DNA from 4 places in the Streptomyces mabaensis genome. Region 1 is predicted to be linked to each of the others. Evidence: riboswitches for the same ligand, from Rfam matches in the RefSeq annotation. Region 1 holds a riboswitch; each other region holds the start of a gene.
The links. A riboswitch is a leader RNA that binds a small molecule or an ion and turns the genes downstream of it on or off. The one in region 1 is predicted to bind cyclic di-AMP.
Positions count from the first base shown of each region.

Region 1 (3,488 bases):
GCGGGGTGTCGATCCAGCCGTCGGATGTCAGGCCGACGCCGGTGAGGGGGGCGTCTACCCCGATCGACGGGATGGCGACGCGGAGCGGGGCGGAGTACGGCAGCGGATGCGCGGCGGGCCCGGCGGGCCCCGGTCCTCCGGGAGCGGTCGGGGCGCTCGTGGCGGTCGGCGCGGATGCAGCTCCTTCGGCTGTGACGGCTGCGACGGCCGAGGCGGGCTGCGGCGGTCCCGGCGACTCCGCGGCGCCGTAGCGGACCAGGAACACTCCGACGAGCAGTACGACGGCGACCGAACCCCACGCCCCGCGCGTCTGCGGTGACTGCGGCATGCCTCCCTCTCCCCGGGCCGGCTCAGCTCCTGCGGTGCCGGCGCATCAGGTGTACGCCGGCCCCGGCGGCGCCCGCGATCAGCGCGGCCCCGGCCGCCGTCGGGACCGGAGCGATACCGGTGAGGCTGCCGCCCACCCCGGCCTTGACGCCCTGCCGGACGCCGGTGGGGGGACCGGACTCCGCCCAGGCGCCGGGCTCGTCGTGCCCACCGAGCTGGTGCTCGGTGTCGCCGTACGCGGTGTCTTCGTGCTCGTCGGTGTCGTCGTGCTCGGCGTCGGTTTCGGGAGCGTCCTCGGCGTCGGCGATGGTGAGGCCGGCCAGCCCTTCCTCGCCCGCGCAGTCGAGCGTCACGTCGTACTCGGCACCGGGCTCGGCCGCCGGCTCGACCTTCGCGGTGCCGGAGCGTCCTTCACTGACGGTGACGTCCGACGTCTCGCAGCCGGCGGCACGGAGCGCCGCGTCAGCGGCCGTAGCCGTGGGAGTGCCGAGGCAGAGCGCGGCGGCACCGAGCACGGTGACGGCGGCACCGGCACGCATCCCTCGCATGGTGACTCCTCCGGATCCTCGAGGAGCCTTCGATGCGCCTCGACGCAGGAGACGCTAGGCGGGCTTACGACAGCCCGCGACCCGAGGCGCGCGAACGGGGCAAAGAGGTGCGTCAGTTGGGCGGCGCCCCGCCCAACTGACGCAGCGTGACTACGCCGGGCGCACGCTGCCGTAGATCGGCATGTAGTAGATCGACTCCTCGCGGACGTTCGTCCCCGGCTTCGGGGCGTGGATCATCTTGCCGTCGCCGATGTAGATGCCGACGTGGCTGATGTCGTCGTAGAAGAAGACCAGGTCACCGGGGAGCAGGTCGGCGGTCGCGACCCGCTCGCCCACCTTCACCTGGTCCCAGGTGGTACGCGGCAGGTCGACGCCCGCGGTCTTCCAGGCGGCCCCGGTCAGGCCCGAGCAGTCGTACGAACTGGGGCCCGTCGCTCCCCAGACGTACGGCTTGCCGATCTGGTTCCGGGCGAAGGAGAGGACCTTCTCCGCCTTGGCGGCGTACGTACCGGAGCCGGTGCCCGAGCCCGTACCAGTACCCGAGCCCGTACCGGAACCAGTACCCGCGTCGGAGCCGGTGTCCGTGCCGGGCTGCGGCTGCTGGTCCTGCCGCGCCGCCTCCTCCTGGCGCTGCTTCTCGGCGGCCGCCTGCTCGCGCGCCAGCTCCTCGGCCTTCCGCCGCGCCTCTTCCTCCTTCTTCCGCTCGATCGCGGCGAGCCGCGCCTTCTCCTCGGCGGTCAGCTCGGACAGCAGCGCGCGCGCCTCGGCCAGCTTCCGCTGGACCTCCTGCTTCCCGGCGCGCAGATCGGCCTGGGACGTGGTGAGCGACTCCAGGCTCCTGGTCGCCTCCGCCCGCTTCCCGGCCGCCTCGGCCTGCCGGGCGCGGTAGTCGCTGAGGATCTGCTGCTCGCGGCCGCCGAGCCGGTCCATCAGGTGGTCCTGGGCGAAGTAGCCCTGCGGATCGTCGGCGAGCAGGAGGGTGGCGGTGGGGCTCATGCCGCCCGTGCGGTACTGCGCGGCGGCGTAGGTGCCGAGCTCGCGCCGGGTCTCGTTCAGCTTCTCGGTGTTCTGCGCGACCTGGTCGAGCAGCACGTCGGCCTTCTTGCGCTGGGTCTCGGTGCGCTCCTTGGCGGCGTTGTACTTCTGGGTGGCCGTACCGGCCTGGCGGTACAGCTCGTCGACCTTCTTCTGTACGTCCTCGACGCTCGGCTTCGGCTCGGCCGGCGCACCGGGCGCGGCGCTCGCGCTCTGCGCGAGAAGGCTGACGGAGGCGAGGGCTGCGGTGGCTGCGGTCGTGATCCCGACCGCGGGAGCGGTGGTTCGAATCCGGGTGCGCGGCTTGCGATGCGACGCCAAGGCCGGCATCTCCTTCCGTGGACCGCCTACCGGGTTAGCTGTCGGGTTCGGGCATGCGGAAGGTTGCCCTACGGTCCGGCGGAGCCGGTCCGATTCACCCCGGTTGTGCATGGTGGGTCCCCGGCTCCGAACTGCCGTACGGCAGGCCGGACTCGGCGCGGGGCCATCCGTTCCGGCGCGGTTCGCCGACGGGGGTACGGAGGGCCTTGGCGGAGCACGCTAGCCAATCGGTGTGGCTGGAGGGAAGGCTGATGTTCGATATGTCCGATACATTTTCGTTACCTACCGGAACTCGTGACCGCGGTGTCAGTGCGGCGGCCTAGACTCGGGAGGCGATGAGCAGCCTCTTTGACGACAGTTTCCTGGCGGACCTCCAGCCTTCCGGCGAGGAGCACCCGCCGCCCCCCGAGGAGCACGCCCCCGAAGCGGGCGCGGACGACCTCTTCGGCGGGAAGTTCGACGCGCCCGTCGACCGGGACGCGTACTACCGGGACGGGGCCGCCCGGCCGGTGATCGACCCCGCCGCCCTGCTCGACGGGCTGAACGAGCAGCAGCGGGCCGCGGTGGTGCACTCCGGATCGCCGCTGCTCATCGTCGCCGGCGCGGGCTCCGGCAAGACGCGCGTACTGACGCACCGGATCGGGCACCTGCTGTCCGCGCGCAGGGTACACCCGGGCGAGATCCTGGCGATCACCTTCACCAACAAGGCCGCCGGTGAGATGAAGGAGCGCGTCGAGAGCCTGGTCGGACCGCGTGCCCATGCGATGTGGGTCATGACCTTCCACAGCGCGTGCGTCCGTATCCTGCGGCGCGAATCGAAGAAGCTCGGCTTCACGTCGTCGTTCTCGATCTACGACGCGGCGGACTCCAAGCGGCTGATGGCCCTGGTCTGCCGTGACCTGGACCTCGACCCGAAGAAGTTCCCGCCGAAGTCCTTCAGCGCCAAGATCTCGAACCTGAAGAACGAGCTGATCGACGAGGAGACGTTCGCCGGGCAGGCGGCTGGGGGCACCTCCCGGACGGAGTCCGGGGGAGGTTTCGAGGAGACGCTCGCCGAGGCGTACGCGATGTACCAGTCGCGGCTGCGCGAGGCGAACGCGCTCGACTTCGACGACATCATCATGACCACGGTGCACCTGCTCCAGGCGTTCCCGGATGTCGCCGAGCACTACCGGCGCCGGTTCCGGCACGTATTGGTCGACGAGTACCAGGACACCAACCACGCGCAGTACACGCTCGTACGCGAGCTGGTCGGGC
Region 1 covers NZ_JBSOPZ010000016.1:107,295-110,782, reverse strand. The annotation lists gene ACWV17_RS16720 (class F sortase) at 1-328, opposite strand, end outside; gene ACWV17_RS16715 (hypothetical protein) at 351-875, opposite strand; gene ACWV17_RS16710 (NlpC/P60 family protein) at 1,026-2,240, opposite strand; cyclic di-AMP (ydaO/yuaA leader) riboswitch at 2,239-2,399, opposite strand; gene pcrA (DNA helicase PcrA) at 2,567-3,488, shown strand, end outside.

Region 2 (3,488 bases), on a different contig from region 1:
CGGCGTCGAGGTACCGACGATCGAGGCCGCGGTCGACGACGAGCTCGCCCGCTTCGCCGCCGAGGGTCCCACGGCGGAGGAGATGGAGCGCGCCCAGGCCCAGCTGGAGCGCGAGTGGCTGGACCGGCTCTCCACGGTCGCCGGCCGCGCCGATGAACTCTGCCGGTACGCCGTGCTGTTCGGCGACCCGCAGCTCGCCCTGACCGCCGTACAGCGGGTTCTCGACATCACCGCCGAAGAGGTGCAGGCCGTGGCCGCGGCCCGGCTGCGCCCCGACAACCGGGCGGTCCTCGTGTACGAACCCGTGGCCGCGGAAGACGCGGAGGACGCGGACGACGCCGAGGGCACGAACGAGAACGGCACCGAAGGGGCGCAGCAGTGAGCGACGCAGAGATCACCAGCATGGAGTTCCACCCGCAGCCCCAGGCGGGCGAAGCCAAGCCGTGGGCCTTCCCGGCCCCCGAGCGCGCCACCCTGGACAACGGCCTGACCGTGCTCCGCTGCCACCGCCCCGGCCAGCAGGTCGTCGCGGTCGAGATCATCCTCGACGCGCCGCTGGACGCCGAGCCGGACGGCCTCGACGGTGTGGCCACGATCATGGCCCGCGCCCTGTCCGAGGGCACCGACAAGCACACCGCCGAGGAGTTCGCCGCGGAACTGGAGCGGTGCGGCGCCACGCTGGACGCGCACGCCGACCATCCGGGCGTCCGGGTCTCCCTCGAAGTGCCCGCCTCCCGGCTGCCGAAGGCCCTCGGGCTGCTCGCGGAGGCGCTGCGGGCCCCCGCGTTCGCCGACAGCGAGGTGGACCGCCTGGTGCGCAACCGGCTCGACGAGATCCCGCACGAGCTGGCCAACCCGTCCCGCCGCGCGGCCAAGCAGCTCTCCGCGGAGCTGTTCCCCGCAGACGTCCGGATGTCGCGCCCGAGGCAGGGCAGCGAGGAGACGGTCGCGCGGATCGACTCCGCGGCCGTAAGGGGCTTCTACGAGGCCTACGTTCGCCCCGCCACGACCACCGCGGTGGTCGTCGGCGACTACACCGGTACCGACCTGGACGCCGTCCTCGCCGAGACCCTGGGCGCCTGGACCGGGGGCTCCGCGCAGCCGCGCCCGGTGCCGCCGGTGACCGCCGACGACACCGGCCGCGTGGTGATCGTGGACCGCCCCGGCGCCGTGCAGACCCAGCTGTTGCTCGGCCGTATCGGCCCCGACCGGCACGACCGGGTCTGGGCGGCCCAGGTGCTGGGCACGTACTGCCTCGGCGGCACGCTCACCTCCCGGCTGGACCGCGTCCTGCGGGAGGAGAAGGGCTACACGTACGGCGTCCGGGCGTTCGGCCAGGTGCTGCGGTCCGCACCCGACGGCACGGGCGCGGCCATGCTCGCCATCAGCGGCTCGGTCGACACCCCGCACACCGGCCCGGCGCTGGAGGACCTCTGGACGGTGCTGCGCACGCTCGCCGCCGAGGGCCTCACCGACGCCGAACGCGACGTCGCCGTACAGAACTTGGTGGGTGTCGCCCCGCTGAAGTTCGAGACGGCCGCGGCCGTCGCCGGCACGCTCGCCGACCAGGTGGAGCAGCATCTGCCGGACGACTACCAGGCGCAGTTGTACGTACGGCTGGCCGAAACGGGCACGGTGGAAGCCACCGCGGCGGCCGTCAGCGCGTTCCCGGTCGACCGGCTGGTGACCGTCCTGGTGGGTGACGCGTCGCAGATCGAGGAGCCGGTGAAGGCGCTCGGCATCGGCGAAGTGACTGTTGTCACCGGCTGATCGGCCGTAAGCGGCAGTAAGACGGACAAGAGGGACCCCGGTGGCCGGCGAGCCACCGGGGTCCTCCCATATGTCCGGATTGTTGCGGAGGTTGGGTGTCTGGCCTGTGGCGTGCGCTACAAAAAACCGTGTCTGTTTGGTGATTGACAGATGAGCCGCTTAGCGTCTGTCCGGCTGTTCGTCAGATGTGAGCGTCGCACCCGCGGCACCGGGCAGCCATCGCCGAGTCCCCGTCAGGCGCGAGCCTGGGGAGCCGGGGACCCACGCAGTCCCTGGGGTGAATCGGGCCTCCTCGCCAGAGGAAGCCCGTAGGAGACCTTCCTGCTCCGAACCCGTCAGCTAACCCGGTAGGCGAGAAGGAAGGAAAGGATCAGCCTCTTCATGGCGTTCACCCGTGCCACCGGGAAGCACCGTCGTCCGAGCCGTATGACGCGCAAGAGCGCGAACATCGCAGGCATCGCCACCCTCGCCACCGCGGGCGTCGTCGGCACCCTGAGCTCGCCGGCCTTCGCCGCCGCCGAGCCGGCGGCCGCGACGGTCGAGGACACCGGCCTCAACGCCATCGTCGTCGCCGACACCCTGGCCGACCAGATCGACGCCCAGGCGCAGGCCCAGCAGCAGGCCGCCGAGGCGGCCGCCGCCAAGGCGAAGGCCGAGGCCGAGGCGAAGAAGCGGGCCGAGGAGGCCAAGCGCAAGGCCGAGGCGAAGGCCAAGGCGGAGCGCGAGGCCAAGGAGCGCGCCGCCCGTGAGGCCGAGCGCAAGCGCCTGAACAGCTATGTCTCCCCGATCGCCGGCTCGTACGTCTCCACCTCCTACCAGGCGGGCGGCGCCGCCTGGTCCTCCGGCAGCCACACCGGTGTCGACTTCCACGCGGCCTCCGGCACCACCGTGCGGGCCGTGGGCATGGGCACCGTCGTCGAGGCCGGCTGGGGCGGCGCGTACGGCAACAACGTCGTGATCAAGATGAACGACGGCACCTACACCCAGTACGGCCACCTGTCCTCCCTCTCGGTGTCCGTCGGCGAGTCCGTCACCCCGGGGCAGCAGATCGGCCTCTCCGGCTCGACGGGCAACTCGTCCGGCCCGCACCTCCACTTCGAGGCCCGGACGAGCGCCGAGTACGGCTCGGACATCGACCCGGTCGGCTACCTGCGCTCGCACGGCGTCAGCCTCTGAGGTTCCTCCACCGACAGCTTCCGAAGGCCCCGCCCCCGCGTCGGGGTCTTCGGCGTTCCCCGGCCGTTCTCCGCCAGGAACTTTGGCCAGAAGATATACCTGATTTCCCGCCCGCCGTCGGAAATTCCCGCGCGCTGCAATAGAGTCGCAGAACAGGCGTCGTCCGACCGCGTTTCGCGGGGATTAAGGCGGAGGTCCGGTCATGCGCATTCCCGCGCACTCGGTATGCACGGCAATCCGCGACGACATCGTCTCCGGTGTCTTCGAACGCGGCAGCCGACTCACCGAGGAGGTGCTCGCGCGCCGCTACGGCGTCTCGCGCGTCCCCGTCCGCGAAGCCCTGCGCACCCTGGAGTCCGAGGGCTTCGTCGTCACCCGCCGGCACGCGGGCGCCTGCGTGGCCGAGCCCACCGAGCAGGAGGCGGCCGACCTGCTGGAGATCCGGATGCTGCTGGAGCCGCTGGGCGCCGCACGGGCCGCACGGCGGCGCACCGAGGCGCATCTCAAGGTGCTGCGCGGCCTGGTGAGGCTGGGGCAGGAGC
Region 2 covers NZ_JBSOPZ010000005.1:151,511-154,998, reverse strand. The annotation lists gene ACWV17_RS06465 (M16 family metallopeptidase) at 1-382, shown strand, start outside; gene ACWV17_RS06460 (M16 family metallopeptidase) at 403-1,770, shown strand; cyclic di-AMP (ydaO/yuaA leader) riboswitch at 1,981-2,138, shown strand; gene ACWV17_RS06455 (M23 family metallopeptidase) at 2,152-2,946, shown strand; gene ACWV17_RS06450 (GntR family transcriptional regulator) at 3,149-3,488, shown strand, end outside.
Region 2: another riboswitch for cyclic di-AMP. It lies ahead of ACWV17_RS06455 (M23 family metallopeptidase); the one in region 1 lies ahead of ACWV17_RS16710 (NlpC/P60 family protein).

Region 3 (3,488 bases), on a different contig from region 1:
CGGGCGAGGCGCTCCGGGTTGGTGACGAACAGGTCGTCGCCGACCAGCTGGACCTTGCTGCCGAGCTTGTCGGTGATGACCTTCCAGCCGGCCCAGTCGTCCTCGAACAGCGGGTCCTCGATGGAGACCAGCGGGTACGCGGAGACGAGCTCCTCGTAGTACTCGGTCATCTCGGCGGCCGAGCGGGACTTGCCCTCGAACTCGTACGAGCCGTCCTTGTAGAACTCGGAGGCCGCGCAATCGAGCGCGAGCGCGATGTCCTTGCCGGGCGCGTAGCCGGCCTGCTTGATGGCCTCGAGGATGAGGTCGAGCGCCTCGCGGTTGGAGCCGAGGTTCGGCGCGAAGCCGCCCTCGTCGCCGAGACCGGTGGAGAGCCCCTTCTCCTTCAGGACCTTCTTCAGGGTGTGGTAAACCTCGGTGCCCCAGCGCAGGGCCTCGGAGAAGGACTCGGCGCCGATCGGCGCGATCATGAACTCCTGGATGTCCACGTTGGAGTCGGCGTGCGAGCCGCCGTTCAGGATGTTCATCATCGGGACGGGCAGCAGGTGCGCGTTCGGGCCGCCGAGGTAGCGGAAGAGCGGCAGGTCGGACGCCTCGGAGGCGGCGTGCGCGACGGCGAGGGAGACGCCGAGGATGGCGTTGGCGCCGAGCGAGGACTTGTCCGGGGTGGCGTCCAGGTCGAACATCGCCTGGTCGATCAGGCGCTGCTCGGTGGCGTCGTACCCGACCAGCTCGGGGCCGATCTGCTCGATGACGGCGAGGACGGCCTTCTCGACGCCCTTGCCCTGGTAGCGGTTCGGGTCACCGTCGCGGAGCTCGAGGGCCTCGAACGCACCGGTGGATGCACCGGACGGAACTGCAGCACGACCCGTGCTGCCGTCGTCGAGGCCGACCTCGACCTCGACCGTGGGGTTGCCTCGGGAGTCCAGGATTTCCCGGGCTACGACGACGTCGATGGACGGCACGAGCATCTCCTTCTGGGATGTGACGCTATGGGTGCAGGGTCTCTTTGGCCTTGCGGCAAGAGCCTAACCGGCTGCGGGGCATCCACCGGCCTACCGCCCGGACCCTGGGACGAAAACAGGCCCGAATACCCGCGGGCCGGGACATAAGCACCGCGCGGTACTGGACGGTAATCGCGACGGCAGAAAGCCCCGGCCCGGCGCGCACGGGGGAGAGCGCGCCGGGCCGGGGCGGTTTCGGGGGGACCGGCTTCCGCCGAGGCCGGTCCCGGGCAGGCCCTAAGGCCGCGGGGCCGGGGTCAGCGGAGGTGGAGCTGCTGGCCCGGGTAGATGACGTCGGCGTCCTCGACGACGTCCTTGTTCAGCTCGAACAGCTTCTGCCAGCCGCCCTTGACCTTCTCGGTCTCAGCGATCTTGGCGAGGGTGTCGCCGGCCTTCACCTTGTACTCGCCGTCGCCCTTCTTGAAGGACTTGGCGGCCTTGGGGGCCTCGGCACGCGCCTCGGACCGGCTGGCCTTGGCAGGCTCGGTGCGCTTCTCGGCCTTCTTCGCGGCCTTCGGCTGGGCGGCCTTCGGCTTCTCGGCCGGCTTGGCGGCGGAGCCGGTGTCGACGCCCGGGTCGACACCGTCGTTGGTCAGGTTGCCGGCGCCGGCGCAGGCCCAGGCACCCGGACCCTGCATGTCGAGGAGTACCTCGGCGGTGGCGATCTGCTGGCTCTTGCTGGCCAGGTCGGCACGGGGGGCGTACTTCGTACCGCCGGCGGCCGCCCAGCTGGACTGCGAGAACTGCAGGCCGCCGTAGTAGCCGTTGCCGGTGTTGATGGACCAGTTGCCGCCGGACTCGCACTGGGCGACCTTGTCCCAGGTCGCGACGGAGGCGGCGGACGCCGAGGTGGCGCCCATCAGCGGCACGGCGACGGCCGCACCCGTGACACCGGCGAGCGTGGCGATGCGGGTGGCCTTGGACGGGCGGCGGTGTTTGCCCTTGCCGGAAAGCAGCATGGAGTGATCCCCTCACCGACGCCTACGAGGTGAGCTGTCGGGTTCGGGCCAAGTGAGTTGCCCGGCCGCGCGTCGTGGCGCGCGACTTCACCCCAGCCGGTCGGCTGCCGTTGTCTCAACGGCCGCGCCCGGCACTTACCTTGGGTCCCCCGCTCCTGCCAACGGCGCTTACGCGACGACTACTTCCTTCGCCCGTCGGCAGGATTCGGCGTGACGGTCGAAAGGAGCCCGCGGTGCGAGCGGTTCAGACCGTAGACACAGGCCTCCCCGATGTTCAATGCCGAACATCGGGGAGAAAACGCCCATACCCTCCCCCGCGAATCCGTCATTTCCGCAGGTGAGAGGCAAAAGTGCGGGACCGGGCGGACGAGACGGGCCAGTTGGGCGGAAGAGATTCATGTCTCACTTGAGCAAACTAGGACATTAAGTCCCGAACTACCCCTACTTTTGCCCCAGATCGAGGCTCTGGCCGGGGAGGATGAGGTCCGGCTCGACACCGATGACCTGCTCGTTGGCCTCGTAGATCGCGGACCATCCGCCCGCTACGTTCTGCTTGTCCGCGATGTCCCACAGGTTGTCGCCCGGACGGACGGTGTACGCACCCGCTTCCGCCGCAGCACCGTCGCGCGCCGCGTCGTCGCCGCGCGAGGCGTGCCGCCCAGTCTCGCGGTCGGCCGCGGGCGTGCCCGGCTCGGCCGCCTCGGCGCTCTCCGCCGTCTCGCCGGGGGCCGGTTCGCCCCGGTGCTTGCCGGCGCCGGGAGTTGCCGCGGCGTCCGCAGGGGCGGACGCGGCGGGTGACGCGGTGTCCGACTGGCCCGACTGGCCCGGCTTGTCCGCCTTGGGGGCGTTCGTTCCCGCGGGAGCCGTCGGCGTCGCGGGGGCGGCGGGTGCGGCGGGTGCGGTGGGCAGCAGGGAGGGGGTGTCCACCGGAGTGGACTCGGAGGGCCGCACCGGGGCGGGGCCGACCGACATGTCCCCCGTCGGCAGACCCGGGTCGACATCGGCGATCAGGCCGCCCTTGGCCAGTCCCGCGGGGCCGGCGCAGCTCGGCCAGGCCTGCGGGCCCTGCGCGGCGAGCACCTTCTCCGCGACGGCGATCTGCTGGGAGCGGCTGGCGAGGTCCGCCTGCGGCGCGTACGACAGCCCGCCGAACTGCTCCCAGGTCTCCTGGCTGAACTGAAGCCCGCCGTAGTACCCGTTGCCCAGGTCCGCGCTCCAAGTGCCGCCGCTCTCGCACTCAGCGACGCGGTCCCAGGTGGAGGCTTCCGCCGCGCTGGCACCGGTGGCGCCGAGCAGCGGGATCGCGATGGCGGAGCCGGTGACTCCGGCCGCGACGACAAGAGCGGGGGCTTGGCGGGGGCGCCGGTGGCGGCCGTTCCCGGAGCGCATGCGGTGGCCTTCCGTGTGACGGGTGAGACGACGGTGAACGTAGCGGTACTCGAACGCTTGTCACAAGTCGATGCAGCGGAGATCACGTGAAGGTCACGCGCGTGACCGTGTGTCACCTTGCGGAGGGGGTGAACTC
Region 3 covers NZ_JBSOPZ010000006.1:103,481-106,968, forward strand. The annotation lists gene eno (phosphopyruvate hydratase) at 1-965, opposite strand, end outside; gene ACWV17_RS07400 (transglycosylase family protein) at 1,262-1,963, opposite strand; cyclic di-AMP (ydaO/yuaA leader) riboswitch at 1,968-2,148, opposite strand; gene ACWV17_RS07405 (transglycosylase family protein) at 2,405-3,352, opposite strand; gene ACWV17_RS07410 (cytochrome P450 family protein) at 3,465-3,488, opposite strand, start outside.
Region 3: another riboswitch for cyclic di-AMP. It lies ahead of ACWV17_RS07400 (transglycosylase family protein); the one in region 1 lies ahead of ACWV17_RS16710 (NlpC/P60 family protein).

Region 4 (3,488 bases), on a different contig from region 1:
CGCCCGTTGTGCTCGACGACATCCTGTACAAGCCGGAGCACTCCCTGATCGACCAGAGCCTGCACTCACATCTGGGAGTCGAGACGACCAACGGCGATGGTTTCGGCATCGGTTGGTACGGGGCCGACAGCAAGACCCCGGCGATCGTGCGGGACACGGGCCCGGCCTGGAACAACCGCAATCTGCACGAGATCGCGAGCCATGTCCGCTCACCCCTGTTCTTCGCTCACGTCCGCGCCTCGACCGGTACGGCGGTACAGCAGACCAACTGCCACCCGTTCCGTCACGGCCGCTGGATGTGGATGCACAACGGTGCGATCACCGACTTCCACCGCATGCGGCGGGACCTTTGCATGGCCATCGACCCGGCGCTGTTCTCCTCCATCGAGGGATCGACGGACTCGGAAGTGATGTTCTACCTGGCGATCACGTTCGGTCTGGACCAGGACGCGCCGGGGGCTGTCGCGCGGATGGCCGGCCTGGTGGAACGGCTGGGACGGGAGCACGGGGTGGATTTCCCGCTTCAGATGACGATCGCGGTGACCGACAGCGAACGCCTCTGGGCCTTCCGCTACTCGAGCGGGGGCGCCTCACGCTCGCTGTTCTACAGCAGCCGAGCGGATGCGGTGCGGGCGCTGCACCCCGACATCGCGCTGCTGCGGGGCGTGTCCGACAAGACCCGCATGGTCGTCTCCGAGCCGCTGGGCGATCTGCCGGGCGTCTGGAACGAGGTCCCCGAGAGCAGCTACGGGGTGGTCCAGCCGGGGGTGGACGAATTGCGGCCCTTCGTGCCTCAGCCGGTGTAAATCCCGGATGCCCTGGATGACTCTTTCCACCCGCATATGTCCGTTATGGGTGGAACTGCATGGAGAAGAACGCCTTAAGTCATTCTTGCCTCTTACTTGCGCAATTCGTCGTTCCTTCATTCGGCATGCCGGGCCGGATGGTTGCGCGCGGAGGCCGTGATAACGGTCACAGCCGCCATGGTGTGCGGTAAGTCCGCGGAGGCCCAGTTCCCTTCCCTGGAAAGAAAGTTGGGTTTTCGCTCCAGGGTGGATGACGGATTTTTCCCCCGCGGGATCAGTTGCCCCCTTTGAGCGGGGAAATTCGAGGCTTGTTCCGCCGGGTCCATTTCGCTTACGGTCACCGTCAATCCGGGTGGACCGCCGAATCCTGCCGCCGTCCGGAAACCGCACTCACCACTCACGTACGGCAGGAGCGGGGGACCCAGGTAAGCCGCCGGTCCGTTTATTCGGAACGGCTTGGGGTCAAGTCGCACCAACACTGCGGCCGGGCATCTCCAGTCCGAACCCGACAGCTCACCTCGCAGGCGACGGAGAGGAACGCGTCATGCCTGCAAAGGGTAAGCACCGCCGTCCCAAGACCAATCCGATCACGCGCGGCTTCGTCGTCGCCGGCACGGGCGGCGCCGCACTCGCCCTCCCGGTGATCGCCGCGACCACCGCCGCCGCGGCGCAGAAGGCGCCGGCCGTCACCGCGAAGAAGGCCGTGGCACCGGCCACCGTCGCCGCGCCGGCCGCTGCGAAGAAGGCCGCCCCCGTGACCTATTCCGTCGTCGTGGGTGACTCCCTTTCCAAGATCGCGGACGAGCACCCCCAGATCGGCGGCTGGAAGCAGCTCTACGAGGCCAACCGGACGGTCGTCGGTGACAACCCGAGGCTGATCCACCCGGGTCTCGAGCTTACGATCGGCGCTGCCGTGAAGCCCGCCGTGAAGCCCGCCGCGAAGCCGGCCGCGAAGTCGGCGCCCAAGCCCGCCGTGAAGCCCGCGGCCCAGGCGAAGGCGGCGGCCCCCGCGAAGCCCGCCGCCGCGCCGGCGAAGCCCGCCTACACCAACGACCTCGACGGCTGGATCAAGGAGTCGCTGGACATCATGGCCAAGCACGGCATCCCCGGCAGCTACGACGGCATCCACCGCAACATCATGCGCGAGTCCTCCGGCAACCCGCTGGCCATCAACAACTGGGACTCCAACGCGGTGGCCGGCACGCCGTCCAAGGGTCTCCTCCAGGTCATCGACCCGACGTTCCAGGCCTACCACGTGCCGGGCACCTCGACGGACAGCTACGACCCGGTCGCCAACATCACCGCGGCGTGCAACTACGCCGCCGACAAGTACGGCTCGATCGACAACGTGAACGGCCCCTACTGACAGCGGTGGCCGGGCCCTTGCGGCGACCGGCCCGCCGGGTCCGGGAGGAGAACCCCGTGCCCGGCGGGCCGGTCCGTGCGTCACGTGCCGGTGCCGTCGTCCGACCGCGGTGCGGGCCCGGACGGGCACAGGTCGGCGGCCAGCCGGCCGCGGTGCCACGCGGCAGGGCCGAAGAGCCGGCCCGAGCCGTGCGCGCGCTTGAAGTAACGGTGTGCGTCGTGCTCCCAGGTGATGCCGATGCCGCCGTGCAACTGGATCATCTCGCCCGCCACCGCGGAAAACGCTTCCGAGCAGGCGGACTTGGCGACGGCCGCCCAGCGGGTCAGCTCCGGTGAGCCCTCGGCGGCCGCGAAGGCCGCGCCGAGCGCGGCCGAACGCGCGGATTCCACCAGCACGTACGCGTCCGCGAGCCGGTGTTTCACCGCCTGGAAGGAGCCGATGGGCCGGCCGAACTGGACGCGGTCCTTGGCGTGGGCGACCGTGAGCTCCAGGCAGCGCGCCGCCGCGCCGGCCTGCTCGGCGGCGAGCGCCGCGCAGGCCAGGTCCAGCACGTGCCGCAGCACCCGGCCACCCTCGCCGGCCGCGCCGACGAGGCGGCCCTCGGCGCCGGTGAGTACCACGCATGCGAGGGCCCGAGTCCCGTCCATCGTGACCGCCGCCTCGCGGCTCACGCCCGTACCGTCCAGGGCGACCTGGAACAGCGCGAGTCCGCCCGTCGTACGGGCCACGACGAGCAGTACATCGGCCTCGGCGCCGTCCAGCACGTACTCCTTGGTCCCGGTGATCCGCCACGTCCCGCCGGGCCCGGGGACCGCCTCGGTACGGATCGCCGCCGGGTCCCAGGAGCCCTGCTCGGCCCACGCCAGGGCCCCCACGTCGCGGCCCGCGGCGAGCCGCGGCAGCAGCCGCGCGCACGCCGCGTCGTCACCGGAGGCGAGCAGCGCCTGCACCGTGAGCACCGCGGAGCCGAGATAGGGGGCGGGGCTCAGTTCCCGCCCCAACTCCTCCATGACGACGTGGACTTCGCGGGCCCCGCAGCCCACGCCCCCGTACTCCTCGGGGACGGCGAGTCCGGCGACGCCGATCTGCTCGGTCAGCGGCCGCCAGGCCGCTGCGCCCTCGTGGCGGGCGAGGAGCGACCGTACGGCGGATCGCAGTTCGTCCTGGTCTTCCGTCAATCTCACTCGTCTGCTGCTTTCTGTGTGGGTGGCGTGGGGCCGGCCGCGCGCTACGCGCTGTCGGACGCGGCTCCGCTCAGGGGGATCGCCGACGGGCGGGGGAGCGGGGCGGAGTCCTCCTCGGTCAGGTCCCGGCCA
Region 4 covers NZ_JBSOPZ010000029.1:19,922-23,409, reverse strand. The annotation lists gene ACWV17_RS24085 (class II glutamine amidotransferase) at 1-806, shown strand, start outside; cyclic di-AMP (ydaO/yuaA leader) riboswitch at 1,188-1,348, shown strand; gene ACWV17_RS24080 (LysM peptidoglycan-binding domain-containing protein) at 1,351-2,172, shown strand; gene ACWV17_RS24075 (acyl-CoA dehydrogenase family protein) at 2,253-3,356, opposite strand; gene ACWV17_RS24070 (MFS transporter) at 3,401-3,488, opposite strand, start outside.
Region 4: another riboswitch for cyclic di-AMP. It lies ahead of ACWV17_RS24080 (LysM peptidoglycan-binding domain-containing protein); the one in region 1 lies ahead of ACWV17_RS16710 (NlpC/P60 family protein).